DNA from 3 places in the Novipirellula caenicola genome. Region 1 is predicted to be linked to each of the others. Evidence: riboswitches for the same ligand, from Rfam matches in the RefSeq annotation. Region 1 holds a riboswitch; each other region holds the start of a gene.
What was found. A riboswitch is a leader RNA that binds a small molecule or an ion and turns the genes downstream of it on or off. The one in region 1 is predicted to bind cobalamin.
Positions count from the first base shown of each region.

Region 2: linked by a shared signal. The riboswitch ahead of ABEA92_RS11260 (DUF1559 family PulG-like putative transporter) and the one ahead of ABEA92_RS09255 (DUF1559 family PulG-like putative transporter) in region 1 are both predicted to bind cobalamin.
Region 3: linked by a shared signal. The riboswitch ahead of ABEA92_RS14290 (ribonucleoside-diphosphate reductase subunit alpha) and the one ahead of ABEA92_RS09255 (DUF1559 family PulG-like putative transporter) in region 1 are both predicted to bind cobalamin.

Region 1 is NZ_BAABRO010000003.1:510,265-517,624, reverse strand. Features, by position in the region: gene ABEA92_RS09260 (DUF4465 domain-containing protein) at 1-2,075, opposite strand, end outside; gene ABEA92_RS09255 (DUF1559 family PulG-like putative transporter) at 2,158-3,006, opposite strand; cobalamin riboswitch at 3,305-3,593, opposite strand; gene ABEA92_RS09250 (3-deoxy-manno-octulosonate cytidylyltransferase) at 3,729-4,607, shown strand; gene pyrG (CTP synthase) at 4,670-6,310, shown strand; gene ABEA92_RS09240 (DUF1844 domain-containing protein) at 6,362-6,856, shown strand.
Region 2 is NZ_BAABRO010000004.1:440,383-447,742, reverse strand. Features, by position in the region: gene ABEA92_RS11265 (polyprenyl synthetase family protein) at 1-859, opposite strand, end outside; cobalamin riboswitch at 1,103-1,302, shown strand; gene ABEA92_RS11260 (DUF1559 family PulG-like putative transporter) at 1,499-2,512, shown strand; gene ABEA92_RS11255 (cobyric acid synthase) at 2,645-4,180, shown strand; gene cobO (cob(I)yrinic acid a,c-diamide adenosyltransferase) at 4,177-4,806, shown strand; gene cobU (bifunctional adenosylcobinamide kinase/adenosylcobinamide-phosphate guanylyltransferase) at 4,812-5,489, shown strand; gene ABEA92_RS11240 (ABC transporter substrate-binding protein) at 5,486-6,433, shown strand; gene ABEA92_RS11235 (FecCD family ABC transporter permease) at 6,430-7,360, shown strand, end outside.
Region 3 is NZ_BAABRO010000006.1:113,285-120,644, reverse strand. Features, by position in the region: gene ABEA92_RS14295 (Kelch repeat-containing protein) at 1-1,608, shown strand, start outside; cobalamin riboswitch at 1,913-2,166, shown strand; gene ABEA92_RS14290 (ribonucleoside-diphosphate reductase subunit alpha) at 2,471-5,332, shown strand; gene ABEA92_RS14285 (hypothetical protein) at 5,358-5,639, shown strand; gene ABEA92_RS14280 (ribonucleotide-diphosphate reductase subunit beta) at 5,643-6,689, shown strand; gene ABEA92_RS14275 (DUF3859 domain-containing protein) at 7,258-7,360, opposite strand, start outside.

The DNA of each region.
Region 1 (7,360 bases):
CTCAGCGTGTTAGTGTTAGCGGTCACCTGGATCGCGGGTTGGTCGTTGTCGTTGACGGCCACCGAACTTGGCAGTGACAAGAAACCGGTCGCCGTCGCGGTGAACTGAACCGTGGTCGTGCCGTGATCGACATCATCATCGACAGCCGAGATCGCGAACGACGCCGAAGCGGCGCCTGCGGGAATCGTGACCGTCGAGGCAACCGCAGCAATCGTCGGCGAAGAACTCGAAAGCTGGACCGTCAACGCCTCGGTCGTATCCGAATAGATGCGTGTGAGCGTTCCGTAAACCGTGGTCCCTTCGTCAATCGATTCCGGTTCCACCGACACCATCAAGGTGGGCAACTCGTCGTCGGTGATCGTGATCGCACGAACCGCGCTCAAACCGCCTGAGGTTGCGGTGATCGAGGCGACGATATCCCCATTGCCGATGGTGTTATCGGTGACGCCGATGTTGAAATCAACAAAAGCCTGGCCTGCAGGAATCGTGACCGATGGCGGAATGATCAATCCGGCCGTGTCGCTCGAGAGTGAAACGGTCATCGCAGCGGACAAGTCCTTCTCGCCCCGCGTCACCCGTCCGGTCGTCGCGGTCGCACCAGCGTTTTCAACGATTGCATGATCGAGCACATCGACGGCAATTCCTGGTGTCAAAAACGACAACTCATCCATGGCAAAGTAGGCAGGAGTGTTCATCCCAAACGGGCCGACATCGGACGAAGTCACCCAAAATTCGAGCGAACTCGCATTGCCTAGCGAACTCAGATCGACGTCGGTCCACGTGTCGACGATGTAATCCAACGACGAATCATCACTGCGAAAATCCGCGAGGTAAAAGTCGACGGTGCCAACACTCGTTCCCGAATCGTCCTTTCCTTGGATCGTCAACAGGAACCAATCCGCATCGGTCCCCGAGGCGCCGCCGAATTTCTTTGCAAACGAGTCGCCGTTTTGCATCGACAAAGCGGCGTAGGTCGTATTGGTGATCTGGATCGACTGCAGTGCCCCGGCATCCTCGGGCAACGTAATCGTCGCGACGTCTTCCCCGGTCGCGGAGGCAAAGGCGACACCGTAGGTAGCGGAATCGTTGGCACCACCACCGGTGATGGCGCTGAATTGGTTCGCAAACCCAGGGGTCGACGTGTTGGTTTCATTGGAATACGCCCAACCCGACCAAGAACCATAGTCAAGCGAGTAGGCATTGTTTAACTGTGCTTCGTCGCTCGTGAATTCGCCCTTGGTGACTTGGTCCCCATAAGGCCCTTCGCTGGTCGTGCCACCGGAAACAGGCCCGTTCCAGTGCGACTCAGGCGTCAGCGATTGCCCGACATCTTCGAACCCAACCGACGAAACGTCATAGGCGGCTTGATTGATCACACCGATGGCATCCAGATCAAACCCCGCACTGCCCACCGTCGGATAGGGATCATAAACGGTATCGCCATTGGAATCGGTTTGTGATCCATCACCAACGATATCAATGATGCGAACGTAGCTGATTGCGTTGACATCTAAATCGGCACTCACGCCCGCCAAGTCATTCAGGTCAAAGGGCGTTCCAAAGCCTTGCCGATACTTTCCGGCAAAGCCATCAATGTTCGTCGGGTCGACGCTGCCAAAAGCGCCTACCGACGAACTGGTCAACGAATCGGTATCGAAACGGAAAAAGTCAGTGCCGTTGGAGGAGACTTCGACAAACGCGAGTTCGAGAAACGTGTCGGTCACACTGTTTTCGAAAACGGCGAAATCGGCCCCAAGTCCGTCACGAATCGGAATTTCAAACTGCAACGTGATCTCGCCGCCTCGGCCGAGCGAGACGATATCAAAACTGTTTCCCGCCGCCGGGCCCAACGCTTTGTCCGGTGTCTGGAACGTCTCGCTGACGTCGGAACCAGGAGCGTACTGCTGCCAATCGGTTGCCCAGGCGATGATGGCGGGATCATCCATTGCGATCGCCGTGCTGCCGGATTGGCCCGCTGCCGGAGCGTAAGGTCCGGCGGCCATCAAACGGCGGTCCTCGAGTCGTTCGGTAATCAGTCGGCGGCGACGGCGAAGTTGGTTTGTACGTTGACGCATAGGAGGTGTTTATCGTGTAGAGAGTATCTGTGTGCGAATGCTCAATCTCGAGCGACACAGGATGTTGCTAACCGTGTAAAAACTAAAAATCCGAGACCACTTCGTGACCCGCACGCGTGCAAATGGCTGCCAGCAGTGTCAGGTCCATGCTCTCGTTAAGAAAGCGAACCGATCCATCGGCAAAAGCTGCGTTGACGCCTTGCGGATGAAAACTTCGCATGTCGTTTTCAAAACTTGGCGCCTTGTTGATCGGGAAAGCTTGGTCAAACAAGTTCTTTCCGTTGATCCATTGCCCATCGGGAAAATCAGCGTCCTCGGACACCACGACGGTGGTGGAGGTGCCGTCCAAAATGTCGCGAAACCGGATCGCTCGGTCATAAATCATCACTCCCGAGGGCGGATTGTTGGTGCTGCGAATTCGTTCGCCATAGATGCCACCGTAATCGGTCACCCCGCGACCCTTTTTCAAATTGTCGCTGCGAGGGGTCGAAGGACAGATAAAGGTCGAGATGACCGATGCAGCGGCGGTGGCGTTTTTGGGATCATCGTAGGGAACCCCGAAATCAATCTGCTGCCAAACGGCGGTCTGTTCGATTTGCGGCAACATCATTGCCGACCAGGCAATCTCTTTGCCTTTTGGCCACAGCGGACGTGGTTGGATCACCCCAATGGGAAACTGACTGAACGCAGCGTGATAGTTTTGCAGCCCCAGCCCGATCTGATGCAAACGATTGTGGCACTGCATCCGACGTGCGGCTTCGCGTGCGGCTTGCACCGCTGGCAATAACAATCCCACCAGTGCTCCGATGATGGCAATCACGACCAGCAACTCGACCAGCGTGAAACCGCGGTCGCGATTGCGAACGTTGGATCGACCGAGGTGTGAAAACGAAACCGACTGCGGACGACAGGCCGCGAGCCTGTCCCGCACCGGGTTTGTTCGTTCACAATCGAGGAACCTCATCGACGTACCGCCAACGATTTAGAGGGGAAAGACCGATTGGATGTCGCCGAGCGTCCTCCGCCAAACTCGCAAAGGCGAAGGGCAGGGGGAGAGCCAATCGACGGCATTCATGCCAAGGAAAATCAACAACAGCGGCTCACTGCAAAACGCCCTTTGCACAGCGAGACGGTTCGATCGCGACGCTAACCTCACCCAAGAAGGTTTTTTTCAGAACGCAAAGTGAGCGACCGGGTTGCAGACAACTCGATCGCACGCAGCGCGTTCTAAAGCATCCGGTGACGCGGTAGGTCTTCTGACTCGGGATGCATGCCATCTTCTTCCGCCTTCTCATTCCTAAATGATCCGACGCCCAATGGCGACAAACACAATTTCAAGAACAATGGCACGAAAGAGTGAGAAGTTGGCGGTTCGCGAAAACGTCACCCCAAAGTGACATTCCCTCGCGAACAACATCCGTTACAGCGGCCGGGCCGTCTCGGAATTTCACCGAAGTTCCCTGTTTCCGCAAAACCCAAGATCCGTTGACTTTGCGGCACCGCTCACCGTTAACTGACGACTCTATCGGCTTGCCAAATCATTGTCAAACGCCCAACTTGCAAGGTCGCCCCGGTTTACCTTGCCCCACTTTTGACGGGATGATAGTGGGCGAGAGTAGGACTTTTCTTTCACACGAGGACTTCGGAAATCTGATGAATAATCGCTGCATGATCGTCATCCCCGCTCGCTTGGCGTCAACGCGACTCCCCGAAAAGCTGCTTCGCAGAGCGGGGGGCAAGTCGATCCTCCAGCACACGTGGGAAGCGGCGTCGAAAGCCAGCATTGCCGACGCCGTCGTGGTTGCCGTCGATGACGAAAAACTGGCCGAGGAAGTCAATTCGTTTGGCGGCCGCGTGGTCATGACCCGCGTGGACTGCCCGAGCGGGACCGACCGAATTGCCGAAGTTGCTGCCCAATTCCCCGATTTCGACGTCTTTATCAACGTCCAAGGCGACGAACCCGAAATTGATCCACACACCGTGGATCTTGTCGGCACGATGCTGATCCACGATGCGAACGCGGACATTGCCACCGTTGGGACCCCCATTCGCAGCGAATCACTGCTGCACGACCCGGCCTGCGTCAAAATCGTCGTTGCGGCGGGAGGATGCGAAGCAGGGCAGAGCAGGGCAGGGCAGGTGGACAACGCCGAGGCCAATAACACAGTGGGCAAGATTGCGAAGGACAACCAAGGGGATGCCGGCACCACACCGGCGGCCTCTCAATTCGCCGGCACCGCAATTTATTTCAGCCGCGAAGCTGTGCCGCATTGTCGCAGCGGGATCACCCCAGAGACGCTTGCAATGGAACCGCCTCTGTTTTGGCACCACGTCGGTTTGTATGCCTATCGCCGCGATTTTCTGGATTGGTTCTCCAAACAACCGCCCAGCCCGCTGGAGCAGTCCGAGCGTCTGGAGCAACTGCGAGCGATCGAAGCGGGCAAGCGAATTGTCGTCGGCCGCGTCCAATCGGCCGCCTCGGGAATCGACACCGAAGCCGATTTCCAAGCGTTTGTCGGGCGGATCGGCTAAAAGCGATTCGCTGGGCCTGCGACGACTTCCGTCTTTTTCCCATTTCGTTATGATTTCGTTCCATGACGAAACACATTTTTGTAACCGGTGGCGTTGTTAGTTCGCTTGGCAAAGGCTTGACCAGCGCTTCGATGGGGATGCTGCTCGAGCAGCGAGGGTTGCGGGTCCGCATGCAAAAGCTGGATCCCTATATCAACGTCGACCCTGGGACGATGAGTCCCTACCAACATGGCGAGGTCTACGTCCTGGATGACGGCAGCGAAACCGACCTCGACCTAGGGCATTACGAGCGGTTCACCTCAGGCCGACTTTCTCGCGACTGCAACTACACGACAGGGCAAATCTACCTGTCGGTGATCGAAAAAGAACGCAAAGGCCAATTCCTTGGCAAAACCGTTCAGGTCATCCCGCACATCACCAACGAGATCAAGTCCGTGATCAAGCGGATGGGTGGTGACGACGTCGACGTCGTGATTACCGAGATCGGCGGCACGGTTGGGGACATTGAAAGCCTGCCATTCCTCGAAGCGATCCGACAATTTTCGCTCGACGTGGGACGCGAAAACTGCCTGTACATGCACCTGACGCTGGTGCCGTACCTGAAGGCCGCCGACGAACTGAAAACCAAACCGACCCAACACTCGGTCGGCCAATTGCGTGAAATCGGGATCCAACCAGACGTGCTGGTTTGCCGCTGTGAACATTCGATCAGTCGCGATGACCGCGAAAAAATCGCTCTGTTCTGCAATGTGCCGGTCGAAGCCGTCATCGAAGAAAAAGACAAAGACTTCTCGATCTACGAAGTCCCGCTTTCGTTAGTCGACAACAAGCTTGACGAACTCGTGGTCAAGAAATTGGGATTGTCCGCATCGAGCTTGGATATCTCGCCGTGGACGGATCTACTGCACCGGCTTCGCAACCCGCACCACGAAGTCTCGATCGCAGTGGTCGGCAAGTACGCCGAACACAAAGACGCCTACAAATCGATCTACGAAGCGATCGATCATGCGGGCATCCATCACCAAGCTCAAATTCGTATCGGACGAATCCAAAGTGCCGATATCGAACGCGAAGGCGCCGAACGACTGCTCAGCGGTTATCACGGCATCCTGGTTCCCGGTGGATTCGGCGAACGAGGGGTCGAAGGCAAAGTGCAAGCGATCCAATTCGCACGCCAACGCGGTATCCCATTCCTCGGTATCTGCCTGGGGATGCAGTGCGCCGTGATCGAATACGGCCGCAACGTCGTTGGACTTGATGCCGCTCATTCGAGCGAATTTGACAAAGACACCCCACACCCGGTCATCTGCCTGCTCGACGAACAGCAAAACGTCACGCAAATGGGCGGCACCATGCGACTGGGCAGCCAACCGACCAAACTGGACCGCGACAGCATCTCGGGCAAGGCGTACGGAAGCGATCAAGTGGACGAACGCCATCGCCACCGTTATGAATTCAACAACGAATTCCGCCAGCAATATGAAGCCAGCGGAATGCGTTTTGCGGGCACAAGCCCCGATGGCGGGCTCGTTGAAATCGTCGAACTGCCTGACCATCCTTGGTTTGTGGCCGTTCAATACCACCCCGAATTCAAGAGCAAACCGCTGAAGGCACATCCGTTGTTCGCTGGGTTCGTCCAAGCGGCAGTCAACCGACGCCTGCATCGCGAAGACAAAGAAGCCCCCAGCGTCAGCCAGCGCTAAGCACAACTGAAATCAAACTCTCGACACATCATCGATTTCAAAGGTATTGTCATGAGCGACCCCAACCACGACGAAACTCCGTCCGAAGAACCAAAAATCATTGTTGACAGCGACTGGAAAGAGCAGGTCGCCAAAGAAAAAGAAGCCGCCAGCGCGAAAGCGGAATCCGAGTCAAGCGGCGACAAGGACGCGTCGGCGGAAGCAGAAAGCGACGACAAATCGGTAGCCGCCGAGCAAAAGACTCCGGCCGCAGGCGAAGCCCAAAAAGCGGACCAAGAGGCGGCACTGCAGAGCCCACCTCCGGCGTCGTTCGAAGTGCTGATTTCGATGCTGTTCACGCAAGCGATGGCGACACTAGGCCAGATCCCAGATCCAGCCAGTGGCGAAGCGAAAGTCAATAAGCCGTTTGCCAAACACTACATCGACACGATCGACATGCTTGGCGAAAAGACCAAAGGCAACCTCAGCGACGATGAATCCAAAATGCTTTCTGAGGCCCTCCACGCACTTCGCATGATGTACGTCAACACCAAAGCGACGCCGTAATCCACTTCTCCCCCAGACGCCTCGTGAAAACGATGCGTCTACGTTAAGTAGCGTTCGCGGCGCAAGCCTGGAACGCTGAAACATTGGGCTTGTTGTGATTTTTTGGTTGCGTTGGCTTTCTGCCACCTCTCCACCAACATCGTTGGGGGAGAGGTCGAACGGAGCCTTCAGCGACGTTCGGGTGAGGGGGCTGACTGAGCAATCCACTCGCTGGCGACAACGACGCTTGCACCCGAGCTGCTCGCCGATAGCGCGGTCGCCCCCTCACCCGAGCAACGCCTAAAGGGCGTGCTCGACCTCTCCCCCGACTTCGTCGGTGGAGAGGTGACTGCGTTATATGCTGAAAGCAAAACTCATCCCAATATCCGACGTCAATACCAGAGTTTTAGCAATCCAGCGCAAGGCCAATGCCATCTGCTTTCGTAGCGGTGCGGTGCGGGGCCCGCGCGGTTGCAGCAAGCAAAACGTTCGATATTTACTGAGCGAGGTCCTGCGCCGCTCCGC
Region 2 (7,360 bases), on a different contig from region 1:
GTCTCGCTTCGTCGGCGGTTTGCAAAAGTCGAATGACCGGCAAGGTGATTTTGCCCTGCTGAAGATCGGTCCCGAGCGTCTTTCCGACGCGCTCGTCGCTACCCCATAGATCGAGGTAGTCATCGGCAATCTGAAAGGCGATGCCAAGTGAGTCTCCGTACTCAGCAAGCGATGTGGTGACTTCGGGGCTGCCATCAGCGAAATGGGATCCCAATTGGCAGGCGACTCGGCACAGTTCGGCGGTCTTACCCTGAATCATCTCGATGTAGGTCGTCTCGTCGATATCCAATACATCTCGCTTCAACACTTGCCGCATTTCGCCTTCGCACACCAATCGCGCCGCTTCGCCGATCCAGCGACATGCTTCGGTCGAGGGCAAGGTCGCCGCCAAGCGAAAGCTTTGGGCAAACAGGTAGTCGCCCAACAAGATGCTGGTGTGATTGTTCCACTTGGCGTTGACCGTGGGCACATGCCGGCGGGTATCCGCATCGTCCAGGACGTCATCGTGGATCAGCGTGGCGGTGTGCACCATTTCGATCACCGCCCCCAGCACCACGTGGTCCTCGCGGACCGATCCAACGGCCGAGGCGGCCAACAGCAACATCGCGGGTCGCAGCCGTTTTCCGCCTAGTTGAGTACCGTGGCGGAGCACCGGGACGAGCGATTCATAGGGCGACTGCAGCTCTTGGTGGAATCGTTTTTCGACAAGCAGAAGCTCTGCGGCGACCGGGCCATACAACTTGGCAAATTGGTCGGCCAAGGCACCCGAAATCGCGTGGCCGTTGGATTCGCTAGGGCGAGATTCGCGATGATTTTCCGTCGTCAATTGAGCAGCGTGAAAGGTTGAGGTCGAATCCATTTCGGCGAAACCGTAAAGTGAAACAGGATGGACGAGCCGATGCGGCATACCACATTCCGATGGAACCGCAATAAAGCACGCGAAGCAACCGACAATCCCCCCGCTAGCTTGCTAGAAATTTAACGATTTCTAGCCGCGACGTTAATTCCAGCCATAGCTTGGCAACAAATCGCGGTTTTGGCGATAGGGCTTAGCCTCTCACGCCCCGCCGAGCTCTCGTTGACATCGACGCTTTCGAGCCGCATACTTCGGCAAGACTTGGGTGCTGAATCGACCTGTCGTCGCTTCAGAGAATAGGGAAAACGGTGCAAATCCGTTGCGGTCCCGCCGCTGTAACCGGAAATGAACCCCGCACAATGCCACTGTGGTCGAATCGACCTCGGGAAGGCGTGGGGGACAAATAATCCGGGAGCCAGAAGACCTGCCCAAACGTCATTTTTAGTTGTGGTAGTACCCTCGGGGAATTGGGAACTATCGCGTCTCTACCTTGATGATTTCGGGAATTGGTATCGCGACCGCAATGTGGGCGTGATGCGATCTTCGTTTGTCTGCGCCAGAGTCGTGATACGTGATCGATTGATCCTGCCGGGGGGGCTGCGCCGGAGGTTCACGCCTCCGCTCATTCACTCGAGGAACAAGATGAGCAAGCGTTATTGTCGGTCACAAGGTTTCACGTTGGTCGAATTGCTGGTGGTGATCGCAATCATCGGCGTCTTAGTCGGGCTGCTATTGCCCGCGGTCCAGGCCGCCCGCGAGGCGGCGAGACGAATGCAGTGTGGAAACAATCTGAAACAGATCGGATTGGCACTGCACAATTACGAGTCCGCGTATCGGGTTTGGCCAGCGCAATCGTCCTCTCCGAGTCAAGGAAAAGGGTTCATTACCAAACGCGGCAGTTGGTTCACGGCGGTGCTTCCATTCATTGAACAAGATGGCCTGTTCCAATCCTTTGATGGAAATTACCACTGGCACGATCCGCAAAACGCGGACGCGGTCAGCGCCAAAGTGCCCGCCATGAGCTGTCCGTCGGTTCCCGATCGTCGTGGTTTCGAATGGACCGTGCTGGTCGATTACGCCAATGCCACGACGACCTCGTACACATTGTCCGCTCGTGACTTTTACGACGGTGCAACAACCGATTACGCCAACGTCGGTGGCGTTGGGACGCAGCTCAACGCCGTGTTGCCCGCATCGCAGCAACTGCATGATCCTCGGAATTGTGGGATCTTAAAATCGACCGCCGTGCGGCTATCGGATGTTATCGATGGTCTGTCAAACACCCTGCTCGTTGTCGAGTGTGCCGGTCGACCCGAACTTTTCCAAAACGGTCGACTCGTCGGCGATGGGGCGTCTCCGAAAACGTGGAGCGGCAGTTCCAGTGTCACGCGTCCGTTTCCAACCGGCGGCGTGTGGGCCAGTCATAACAAAGGCTTCACCGTGGATGGGGCAACGCCCGAAGGCAACACCGCGATCCGCCCAGGATCGTGTTCGATCAATTGCAGCAACGACAACGAAGTCTACTCGTTTCATGTCGGTGGGGCACAAACCTTGGTCGCCGATGGTTCGGTGCGGTTTTTGACGAGCTCGCTGCCCATCGATCAGCTTGTCGCACTTGTGAGCCGCAATGGACACGAAGTGGTGACGTTGGACTAAGCCGATCCTCGGACAAGCTTTGCCTTGCTTCCACTGGGGCGGTGAGCGTTCATTTGGCTCGACGGGAAGTGTTCGTTCGGCTTGGCGGGAAGCAAGGCACGAAAAAATTGCAGCAATGAAAGTGAGACAACGATGACCGCCAAGACATTGATGATCCAAGGAACGAGCTCGTCGGCGGGCAAGAGTTTGCTGACTGCGGCGATCTGTCGTTGCTTTGCGCGTCGGGGTGTCCGCGTTGCTCCGTTCAAGGCTCAAAACATGTCCAATAACGCTGCCGTTTGCGCGGACGGATCCGAGATTGGGCGTTCTCAAGCTCTGCAAGCGATCGCCGCAGGGGCGCCCCCGACCGCCGATATGAATCCGATCTTGCTGAAACCCGAGGGGGACTCGCATTCGCAAGTGATTGTCAACGGTCGACCGCTCGGATCGCTCGCAGCGGCAGCTTACTTCCGCCGTCGCAGCGAATACTGGGGTGTGGTTACCGATGCATTGGATCGGATGCGAGACGAATATGAATTGGTCGTGATCGAAGGGGCCGGCAGCCCGGCGGAACTCAACCTCGCCGATGTCGAAATGGTCAACATGTCAGTCGCTCGTTATTGCCAATCGCCTGTGCTGCTGGTGGGCGACATCGAACGAGGCGGTGTGTTTGCTCAGCTGCTGGGTACCCTTTGGTTGTTAACGCCCGAAGATCGAGCACTCGTGCGGGGGCTAATTGTCAACAAGTTTCGTGGTGATTTACGGCTGTTTGATCGCGGTGTCGAGATGCTCCAAACGCGAGGCGAGGTTCCTGTTCTAGGCGTCTTGCCCTGGATCGATTCGCTGCGGTTGCCCGAAGAAGACGCGGCCACGCTGTCCGAGAAATCTTTCAACCCTGCACCCACGTGCGACGCCGGCGGGATCAATGTGGTCGTCATTCAGTTCCCTCACATCGCAAATTTTGACGACTTCGATCCACTGGAGAATGAACCGGGCGTGTCGCTCCGTTACGTTCGTTCGTCGGGATCGTTCGGACGCCCCGATCTGATTATTCTGCCAGGCACCAAAAATACGATCGCGGATTTGGATTGGCTGCGATCAACCGGATTGCAGCAGTGCATCATGGCGTCCCATGACCAGGGATCCAGGGTAGTTGGGATCTGCGGCGGCTATCAAATGCTCGGTCGCCGAATCAACAACCCTCATCATCTCGAACATGTTCGCAGCCGTGTCGAGGGTCTCGGGTTGCTCGAGATCGAGACGACGTTTCAGCACGAAAAACAAACCTTTCAAGTCGAAACTCAAATTACCGACGACGCAATCGCGCCCGGTACACAGGGACAACGGGTCCGCGGCTACGAGATTCATGTGGGCCAAACGGTTTCGCAATCGACATGGCTTCAGCGAGCAAATTTGTCGACTGGATCGGTGCCGCCTGCGAACGCATCGGACGGTGCCCGTTCCGCCGATGGTCGCGTGTGGGGCTGTTACCTGCACGGTCTGTTTCACAACGACGCCTTTCGTCATGCATGGCTGAGAACATTCCAAACATTTTCGCAAGACTCGTCCTCGGTCAATGCCGACGACGTTCTGACCACATCGCTGGATCGGCTTGCGGACGCCTTTGAATCGCATATCGACATCCAACAACTCGAACAGATTATCTGGCATCAGGAGACTTCTAAATGAATCCAGCAAACGACGGACACCAAGAACGCGACGTTAACCAAGAACACAAAGCGAAGATGGTTCGCATCAACGAGGCTGCCGATCGGAAGCTTGCCAAAGCAACGATCGAAAAAGGGTTGATCATCGTTCACACCGGAGCCGGCAAAGGAAAATCGACTGCGGCGTTTGGGATGGCGATCCGGGCACTCGGGCAAGGGATGAAGGTCGGGATCGTCCAGTTCATCAAAGGAGCGATCCCGACCGGGGAGGCCGCGTTTTTTGCCAAGCTCGATCTACCCGTCGAAATGCACACGCTCGGGGAAGGGTTCACTTGGAAAACGCAAGACCGCGAGCGGGATATCGCAACCGCTGAAAAAGGCTGGCAAAAAGCAGTCGAATTGATGCGAGATCCATCGTTCGACATGGTGATCCTCGATGAATTGAACATCGCGACCAAATATGACTATGTAGCGATTACGCGAGTCATCGATGAATTGAAGCAGAAACGACAAATGTTGCATGTCGTTTTGACCGGCCGCAACGCAAGTCCCGAATTGATCGAAATCGCCGACCTCGTTTCCGAAATGAAAGTCATCAAACACCCGTACGGGCACGGTGTGAAACCCCAACGCGGAGTCGAGTTTTGAGCGACATGCTTCACCCCCAACGCAAAGGAACGCTGACCTTGGTCCTAGGCGGTGTGCGAAGTGGCAAGAGCCAATTTGCACACTCCTTGGCGCTCGAGCTGGGCCATGACGACGTGCTGTTTGTGGCCACCGCCGAAGTGGGCGACCAAGAAATGTTGCAAAGGATCGAACTGCACCGCCGGTCACGCCCTGCGACGTGGCAGACACTCGAACGGACTCGCGGTATCGGTAAAACGTTAGCCGCGATGCCATCGCTGCCCGCGGTGGTGCTGGTGGATTGTCTGACGCTTTTAACCAGCAATGTGATGCTGAGCGAGGATCCTGTGCACGATCCCCTCCACAAGGATAATCAGGCCCCACGCGAACCTGTCATCGAAGCCACGGACGCGTCGATCGAAAGTCGTTTGGAAACCGAAGTGGATGAATTGATTCAATTCGCCGAACGTCACTGCGTGCATCTGATCGTCGTCTCCGGCGAAGTCGGCATGGGGATCGTGCCGGAGTACTCGCTCGGACGTCAGTTCCGAGACTTGTTAGGACGAGCCAACCAAACGCTTGCGGCCCACGCCACCGCGACCTACTTGATGGTGGCGGGATTACCCGTCGAGGTGTCTGCGATTGCGACCACGGTGCAGCAAGCGTCGAGCCATTTACAGGCGACGAGCACCAAGGAGATTCGATGACTCAGAACGTTATTATCCTCAGCTTGTTGTTGGCCATCCTTGGTTGCCACGACCACTCGCCACAGAGGCCCGCGCCTCCTACGGGTGCCAGCGTCGTGGTCGTTGATCGCTTGGATCGCGAGCTGCGGTTCGAAGCGATACCACGACGGATCGTTTCGCTATCCCCATCGACGACGGAGTTATTGTTTGCCATCGGTGCCGGTCCTCAAGTTGTCGGGGCCACGAAACATTGCAATTACCCCGATGCCGCCACCGAGGTGCCTCGCGTGGGAGCCGGAACGTTGGAAAGCATTAGTCGTGAAACCATTCTCAGCTTGCAGCCGGATCTCGTGCTTTGCAAATGGGATACCCATCAACCGCTAGTCGATCCGCTGACGCGACTCGGCATTCCCGTGATCGCGATCGGTCCCGAAAACCTTCAAGCCCTGTTTCAAGAAGCTCGCTTGCTAGGAAAGGTTCTCGGCCGAGAATCCGAAGCCGACGCGTTAGTGAATTCGATGACGACGCGACTCGATCACGTGACCTCGTTGGTCGAGCAGATACCGCCGCGTGAGCGTCGAAGCGTGTTTTATGAGGTTTGGGACGATCCGCTGATGACGGCGGGGCCGAATTCGTTCATCGGCGAATTGCTGACACTTGGCGGTATGAAAAACATTTTTGCCGACACATCGGTGCGCTACCCCAAAGTCAGCAGCGAAGTGGTGGTGCATCGAAATCCCGAGGTGATTTTGGCGCCCTCGACCCACGCTGACCAAGTCAGTGTTCAGCAATTGCTCTTACGCCAAGGTTGGAGCGAGATTGCTGCGATTCGCGAGCAACAAGTTTTCTTGATTGATGGCGATCAAGTTTCACGCTGCGGGCCGCGACTGATCGATGCACTCGAACAAATGATCACCGCGGTTTATCCCGATCAAGTGGTGATGATGAAGGGATCCGATCTTTGAACCGTTGTATTTTTGTCCTTGTCGCTTCCTGCGTGCTGTTGTTGGTGCTGGCGTTAGTCAGTCTGATCGTCGGGCCGATCCCCATTCGACTCGCCAGCGTCGTGCAGTGGTTGATCGGCGGCGATGGCGTCAGTTTAACTTCGACCGAACAGGCGATCTTGTGGGAGCTCCGCTTGCCACGCATCGTGACCGCTTGTTTCGTCGGCGGATCGCTTGGAATATCGGGCGTCGGTTTTCAAGCCTTGTTCCGTAATCCGTTGGCCGACCCGTACGTGATTGGTGCCTCCAGCGGCGCAGCGTTGGGGGTGACACTAGCGTTGGTCACGGGGTTTCAGGTCAGTGTCATGGGGCTTGGCGGCACCGCACTCGCAGCCCTGTTGGGATCGATTCTCGCGGTGATCGTCGTCTTTGCGATTGGATCGGTCGGTCGCGACGGTTCTTCACTTTCGCTGCTGTTGGCCGGAGTGGCACTTAGCAGCATGATCAACGCCCTGGTTTCACTGATGATGTATTTGCATGAGGAAAAGGTGGTTGTGATCCTGGCGTGGTTGATGGGCAGTTTAGCGGACAATGATTGGAACGTTGTGTTCGCGACTGCCATCGCATCGTTTGCGGGATTCAGCATTCTGTTCAGTTTGTCGCGAGCACTCGATGCGTTCTCGCTCGGGGACGTTGCCTCTCAATCGTTAGGCTTGGACTTAGTTCGCTTTCGCATTTTGATGGTCACGGGATCCAGTTTGGCAACGGCCGCCGCCGTCGCCGCCGCTGGCATCATCGGATTCATTGGCTTGATCGCTCCCCATATTGCCCGAGCGCTGGTGGGGCCGCGACATCGCTTTTTGATTCCCATGAGTGCAGTGGTGGGAGCCACCTTGTTATTGATTGCCGACGGTTTGGCACGCACGATTGTGGCTCCGGCCGAGCTGC
Region 3 (7,360 bases), on a different contig from region 1:
GATCAAGGAAAACCGATCCTGTTCTTCGGCGAAGGGCTCGACGATCGCACCTACCATTTGCCTGAATCGATGAAAGCATTCGAACTGTGGCAGACCGACGGAAACTCAGCCCCCAAATCGCTGACGCTACAAACCGTTTCGACCGACGACTTGGTTGGGCTGCAGGCTGCGGATGCTGTCGCGAAAACCGGATGCATCTATGGCACGCAAACGTACGGCATCTACCATGGCTCGAAATTGGTGTATTACGTCCAGCATTTCCCCAGCCCAGATCCAGCCACCTGGACGACACCTCCGGCTGAAGGCAAATCAGGCGGCAACCAGCTTCGTGCCGAAATCAAGGCGGTGGACGAGGGAATCCGCGTCTTGGTGCTTTGGCAGCAAAAGCCGCTGCCGAACGCCGAAGTCAAGCTGTTTTGTGACGAGGGGCATGAGGAAGGATCGGCAAAAACGACCGACGACGGTGTGGTGACGTTCCCAAGCAAGCAAGTGGAACCAGGCTTGAACGCGATCATGGTTGGCTTCACGGACGATCAGGCTTCGGGTACGTTCAAAGAAGAGTCCTTTCAAGCGACCAGCAACTATCTGACCGCTACGTTTCCTCGGCCGCAATCCAACGGGGAATCACACCGCACCGACTCAGCCCGCGCTAACGAATCAAAAATGACGAAATCAAATGAATCGTCGGTCACCGTCAAAGCCTCGTCACTTCCAGATTTGCCGCGGAAGTTGACCAGTTTCGGTGGCGCGGTCGCAAACGGAAAACTGTTTGTTTACGGCGGTCACATCGGAGATGCACATTCGTATTCCACCGCTGAACAGTCCAATGCATTTTGGTCGCTCGATCTGCCCGGTGGACAGTCTTGGGATTCGTTGCCCTCGGGACCCAAGTTGCAAGGCTTGGCAATGGTCGGCCACGGCAATTCGGTGGTGCGAATCGGCGGCTTTACCGCGATGAATGACGAAGGCGAAACGCATGATTTGCAATCGCAAGCAACGGTCAGCCGTTATGACATTGCGGCCAAACAGTGGAAGGACGACACTCCGCTGCCTGAACCACGATCTTCGCACGCTGCTGCGGTGATCGGCGACCAAGTCTATGTCGTTGGCGGATGGGCGATGTCGGGCGAGAATGAAACCAAGTGGCACAACACCGCGTGGACCGCCGACTTGAGCCAGCAGCCATTGCAGTGGAAAGCGATCGCAGCGCCACCGTTTGAGCGACGTGCATTGTCGGTCGCTGCACATGACGGACGGATCTATGTCGTGGGCGGCATGGATCAAGAGGACGGACCGAGCACCGAAGTCGATGTCTTTGATCCAAAGTCGAACCAGTGGTCCAAGGGAGCTTCGCTGATCGGTGAAGCGATGACCGGTTTTGGATGCTGGGCTCAATCCCATGCCGGTCACTTGTACGTCAGCACCGTCAACGGCACGATCCAACGTTTGACCGAGGACGGCGACGATTGGGAGATCGTAGGCAGCTACGATCCCGGACGCTTCTTTCACTGCATGTTGCCACTTGATGATAAATCAATGGTGATGGTAGGTGGTGCCAACATGTCGATTGGACGCTTTACAAATCTCGAGATCGTCGAGATCCAATAGTTACCGACGAACCATCGGTTGACCGTAAAACCGCATTGCCCCGTCGCATGACGGGGCTGCTTGCCCCTGCAAATCATAAATCGCCTCCCAATCCGACGCGTCAGCGAGGGACCAAATCAAGATCCATTTTCCCTCACTTACGCTTCGATTGATGACGCATGGGGAAGTCGGAAACCACGCCCCTTGGGATCGAAATCTTTACTGTCGTCGTCTCGAAATCTCAAGAAATCTCGCGAAAAACGAGTCCAAACGAAAACAAACGACATTGTGCTAGCAAAGCATTGACGTCACCGTGTCAGCTGTTAGATTCTTAAGCGTTCGTGGTGACTTGCGGTGTTTCTACACTCGCGAGTGAACAGGGAACTCCGGTGAAATTCCGGGATGGTCCAGCCGCTGTGAACTGCCCTCGGATGCGTAAATCAAACGCATCCAAACCGAAACTCTTTCATTCAAAACGCCATTGCTCGGGAAACCTGTGTGACAGGAAATCGGGGCGAGAAGGCTGTGAGAACTCGGTCGGCAGTAAGTCAGAAGACCTACCACGAAATAGACGATTTCGTGCCCTCTTGGATTGGGGTGATCGTTGCGATGTGATTCGACGGGAATGTCTGCCGAAAGCCGATTGGCTGCACGGGCAACTTGATCTTCTGTGAATCGCGTCGATTCGTTTTTCATTGTTCGTGAGCTTCTGCTCGATCACTGTTATCGCCGTATCACCAGGCTAGCTGAAGGTCCATGCAACATGGTTTTCAGCCTGAGCTGACGGTACGCGCGAACCCATTGGGCCAACCCCGCCACGGCATTTGCAATCCGTCGCTGGCCCAAGATCGAACCGAGCTAGCACTGCAGACTTAGGATGACCATGTCAAACACGACTTCGGCACAGGCAAGCCCCACCACCGTATTGAAAGTTCGCAAACGCGATGGTCGCGAAGTCGACATGGACCGTGGTCGCATCGAATCGGCGATCGAAAAAGCGTTCCGCGCGGAATTGAACCTCGCCGAAGGCCAACCGCTTGCACCACAAATCGAGCAAGATGTGCTGGCGATCATCGACCAAGTCTATGAGTTTGCGTCCGGGGATGCGGCGTCGGGCTGCCTGAGTGTCGAACAGATCCAGGACGTCGTCGAAATTGGCTTGATGCAGCGAGAGCATTTTCGAGTCGCGCGTCGCTACATCCTGTACCGAACCGAGCATGCACGACTGCGAGCGGTGCGTCACGTCGACTCGGGACTCGACGAATTGTCCATCGACAACAGCGGTTCTGCCCCGAAATTGCGGCTGCAGATTGAACCGGGCGTGCATGTTGCATTTTCAGAAGCCAAGCTGAAAACATTTCTCGAATCGATTCCCGAGTCGACGCTACCGAACATCGAGACCAGCGAGATCGTTGCCGAAGTCATTCGCGGATCGTTCGACGGAATGACTCCCGAGGACATCGCCCGCGCGCTTGTGCTTTCCGCTCGCAGCCGTATCGAGCGAAGCATGGACTATGACCGCTTTGCTGCGGCAATGCAGTTGGCCATCGTGTATCGCCAAACGCTGGGTTTGACCCAAATTGACGAGGACTTTGCGGACACTTATCGCGATCGTTTTGAACACTACGTGATCGAAGGGATTCGCTGCGGTCGACTGTCCGAACAACTGCGAAGCTTCGATCTTCAACGACTTGCCGACGCCTTGCTACCCGAACGAGACAAGCTGTTTCGCTATTTGGGCGTGCAGACGATTTACGACCGCTACTTGCTGCATGTGGACGGACGCCGAATCGAAACCCCGCAATACTTCTGGATGCGAGTCGCGATGGGACTAGCCCTTCGTGAAGATGAAGACCAGCGAACCGATCGGGCGATCGAGTTCTATCAACTGCTGTCGTCGTTCCGGTTCACCAGCGCGACGCCGACACTGTTCAACTCGGGCACTCAGCATCCGCAATTGAGCAGCTGCTACTTGACGACGGTGCAAGACGACCTGGCTCACATTTTCAAAAGCATTGGCGACAACGCGATGCTTTCCAAATGGGCGGGCGGGCTAGGCAACGACTGGACGAGCGTCCGTGCCACCGGTTCGCTAATCAAGGGCACCAATGGGACAAGCCAGGGGGTGATTCCCTTTTTAAAGATCGTCAATGACGCGGCGGTGGCGGTGAACCAAGGCGGCAAACGCAAAGGGGCGGTATGTGCCTACCTTGAGCCTTGGCATCTTGATTTCGAAGAGTTCTTGGATCTGAGAAAGAACACCGGCGATGATCGCCGCCGGACGCACGACATGCACACCGCGGCGTGGATCCCCGATCTGTTCATGCAGCGGGTTCGCGAAAATGGAACGTGGACGCTGTTTAGCCCCGACGAAGCAAGCGATCTGCACGACACCTACGGCCGTCGTTTCCGCGAGCGGTACGAGCATTACGAACGCCTCGCCGCTGCAGGCAAAATGAAACAACATCGCCAAGTTTCGGCAACCGAGTTGTGGCGAAAACTGCTCACTCGCACGTTTGAAACCGGGCACCCCTGGGTAACATTCAAAGATCCGTCGAACATCCGCAGCCCGCAAGACCACGCCGGCGTCGTGCATAGCAGTAACCTTTGTACTGAAATCCTGCTAAATACCAGCGAAGACGAAACCGCTGTTTGCAATCTGGGCAGCGTCAATCTGGCCGCCCATATCGTCGACGGTCGATTGGACCATGATTTATTGAAAGCGACGATCACCACCGCGATGCGGATGTTAGATAACGTGATCGACATCAATTTCTATCCCACCATCGAAGCGCGTAACGCCAACCTTCGCCATCGCCCCGTGGGCCTTGGGTTGATGGGATACCAAGACGCACTGCATCGACTACAGATCGCCGTAGCCAGCGACGAAGCGATCGAGTTCGCCGACCGCAGCATGGAAGCGATCAGCTACTACGCGTTGTTGGCATCGAGCCAATTGGCGGCCGAGCGAGGCCGGTACGAATCGTACAGCGGGTCGAAATGGGATCGCGGACTGTTGCCGATCGACACGATTGAATTACTGCAACAAGAACGCGACACGCCGGTCGACGTCGACCGATCGATGACGATGGATTGGCAAGTCGTTCGCGACTCAATCGCCACGCACGGGATGCGAAACAGCAACTGTTTGGCGATCGCGCCCACCGCGACGATCTCGACCATCATCGGGGTGACTCAGTCGATCGAACCGACTTACAAATTGTTGTACGCCAAGAGCAATTTGTCGGGCGAGTTCACTCAGATCAACGAACCGCTTGTGGATGTATTGAGTGAACATGGCTTGTGGGATGCCCCCATGCTCGATTCACTCAAGTACCACGATGGATCCTTGTCTGACATCCAGCGTATCCCCGAATCGATCAAGCGTTTGTTTGCCACGGCGATGGAGATTGAACCGAAATGGTTGATCGAAGCCGCCTCGCGACGCCAAAAATGGATCGACCAGGGCCAATCACTGAACCTGTATTTGGCCAAACCGAGTGGGAAATCGATTGATGCGATGTACCACCTGGCATGGCAACGCGGACTGAAAACGACGTACTACCTGCGTTCATTGGCAGCCACCCAAGTGGAAAAGTCCACGGTCGATGTGAACCGGCACGGCATCCAACCGCGGTGGATGAAATCGCAGAGTCAATCGGGGCAGATCCGTGTCGATCGCATGCCCACCCCCGCTGCTTCGGCTTGCTCGATCGACGATCCCGATTGCGAGGCGTGCCAATAGTCGTGGCACGAACGAATTCGACGCAATGCTGTTTTACGTCAATTGGCTCGAACGCGGTTTCCGTGTTGTTCACACCCCAGGCATCGCGCGTGCGTTTGTTCGGGTCGAGAACAATGGCGACCATTTTACGCTGACGGACCTAGGCGGATTCGATTTGCCACAGCGAAACGGGCCTTTCCAAGCAACCCACTTTAACAAACACGATGAAGTGATCGAAGGTCCGATCACTTGCAACACCCGTCTTGGCTTAGCCGCTTGGCTTCGCTCTCGATCCACCATTCCCATTCCTACCGACCCGAGGATGTAGGCCATGAACGCACCCCAAAACACTCAACTTCAAGCCGATCGTTTTGCCGCTAACGAAAAACGTTTGATCAACTGCAGCCAGGTGGACGTCAACCAATTGATGCCGCTGAAATACAATTGGGCGTGGGAGCACTACCAAAACGGATGCGCCAACCACTGGATGCCAACCGAAGTGCCGATGACCAAGGACATCGAAACATGGCGAAGCGACCGATTGAGCGACGCGGAACGCCGCGTGATCATGCGAAACCTCGGCTTCTTTTCGACCGCTGAAAGTCTGGTTGGCAACAACCTGGTTCTCGCGATTTTCAAACACGTCACCAATGCCGAATGTCGTCAATACCTGCTTCGACAAGCGTTCGAAGAAGCCGTACATTCGCACACGTTCTTGTACGTCGTCGACAGTCTGGGGCTAGACGAAGGCGAAGTGTTCAACATGTATCACGAAGTCCCCGCGATCGCTCGCAAGGATGCGTTTGAAACCGAGTTGACCGCCGAAGTGCTTGATCCGCACTTCACCACGTCCACGGACGAAGGAGCTCAAGCGTTCCTGAAAAACTTGATCGGCTATTACCTGATCATGGAGGGGGTGTTCTTTTACACCGGCTTTGTGATGATGTTGTCGTTTCATCGCCGCAATCTGATGACCGGGATTGGAGAGCAGTTCCAATACATCTTGCGAGACGAAACGATTCACCTGAATTTTGGGATTGATTTGATCAACGGCATCAAAGCCGAGAATCCTCACTTGTGGACCGAAGCGTTCCAAAACGCGATGATCGACCGCGTCAAGCAAGCGGTCGAATTGGAACTTGATTACGCACGCGATTGTTTGCCGACCGGAATCTTGGGACTCAATCACGACCTGTTCCGCGACTACGTCCAATACATTGCCGACCGGCGACTCGAGCGGATTGGGTTACCAATGCAATATGGATCGTCCAATCCATTTCCCTGGATGAGCGAGACGATGGACTTGGCCAAAGAGAAAAACTTTTTCGAAACGCGTGTGACCGAGTACCAATCCGCCGGCAGTCTCAGCTGGGATTGACCCGCTAACGCCGCGACGCTTTTTCGAGTAGCTACCTTCGCCAGAAGGTGGTGATTCGTATTGGCTGGTGACCATCCACGCTCTGGCGAGCGTAGCTACAGGACGCAGACGCTGAAATTTGCAGTCTTAGGCCGGAGGCCGACACGCCCCATGTCGGTGGCGTGAGCCTGGACAACTAAAACGTTGCGGTTCTTGTGATTTTTGGTTGCGTTAGTATTCTGCCACCTCTCCACCAACTTCGTTGGGGGAGAGGTCGAATGGAGCCTTCAGCGACATTCGGGTGAGGGGGCTGACCGAGCAACTCGCTCACCAACGCAAAAGCCGTTTGCACCTGAATTGCTCGGATAATAGCGCGGTCGCCCCCTCACCCGAGCAACGCCTTAAGGGCGTGCTCGACCTCTCCCCCGACTTCGTCGGTGGAGAGGTGACTACGTTATAGGCTGGAAGAAAAACTCACCCCAATATCCGACATCAATACCAGAGTTTTAGCGGCTCAGCGCTAGCCACCGGCACCGAATTTCCGCCTATGTTCTCTCGCATGTCCGCTACCGCATCGGTACCGCTGGATTTACGGCCGTTCGTTTGGTGGAGCGAGGGTGTATTCCGCGGGGCCCTCATCGTCGCGGTAGAGTTCAAACGTTTTCTCGGCGACAACCTTTTCGTCCATCTCG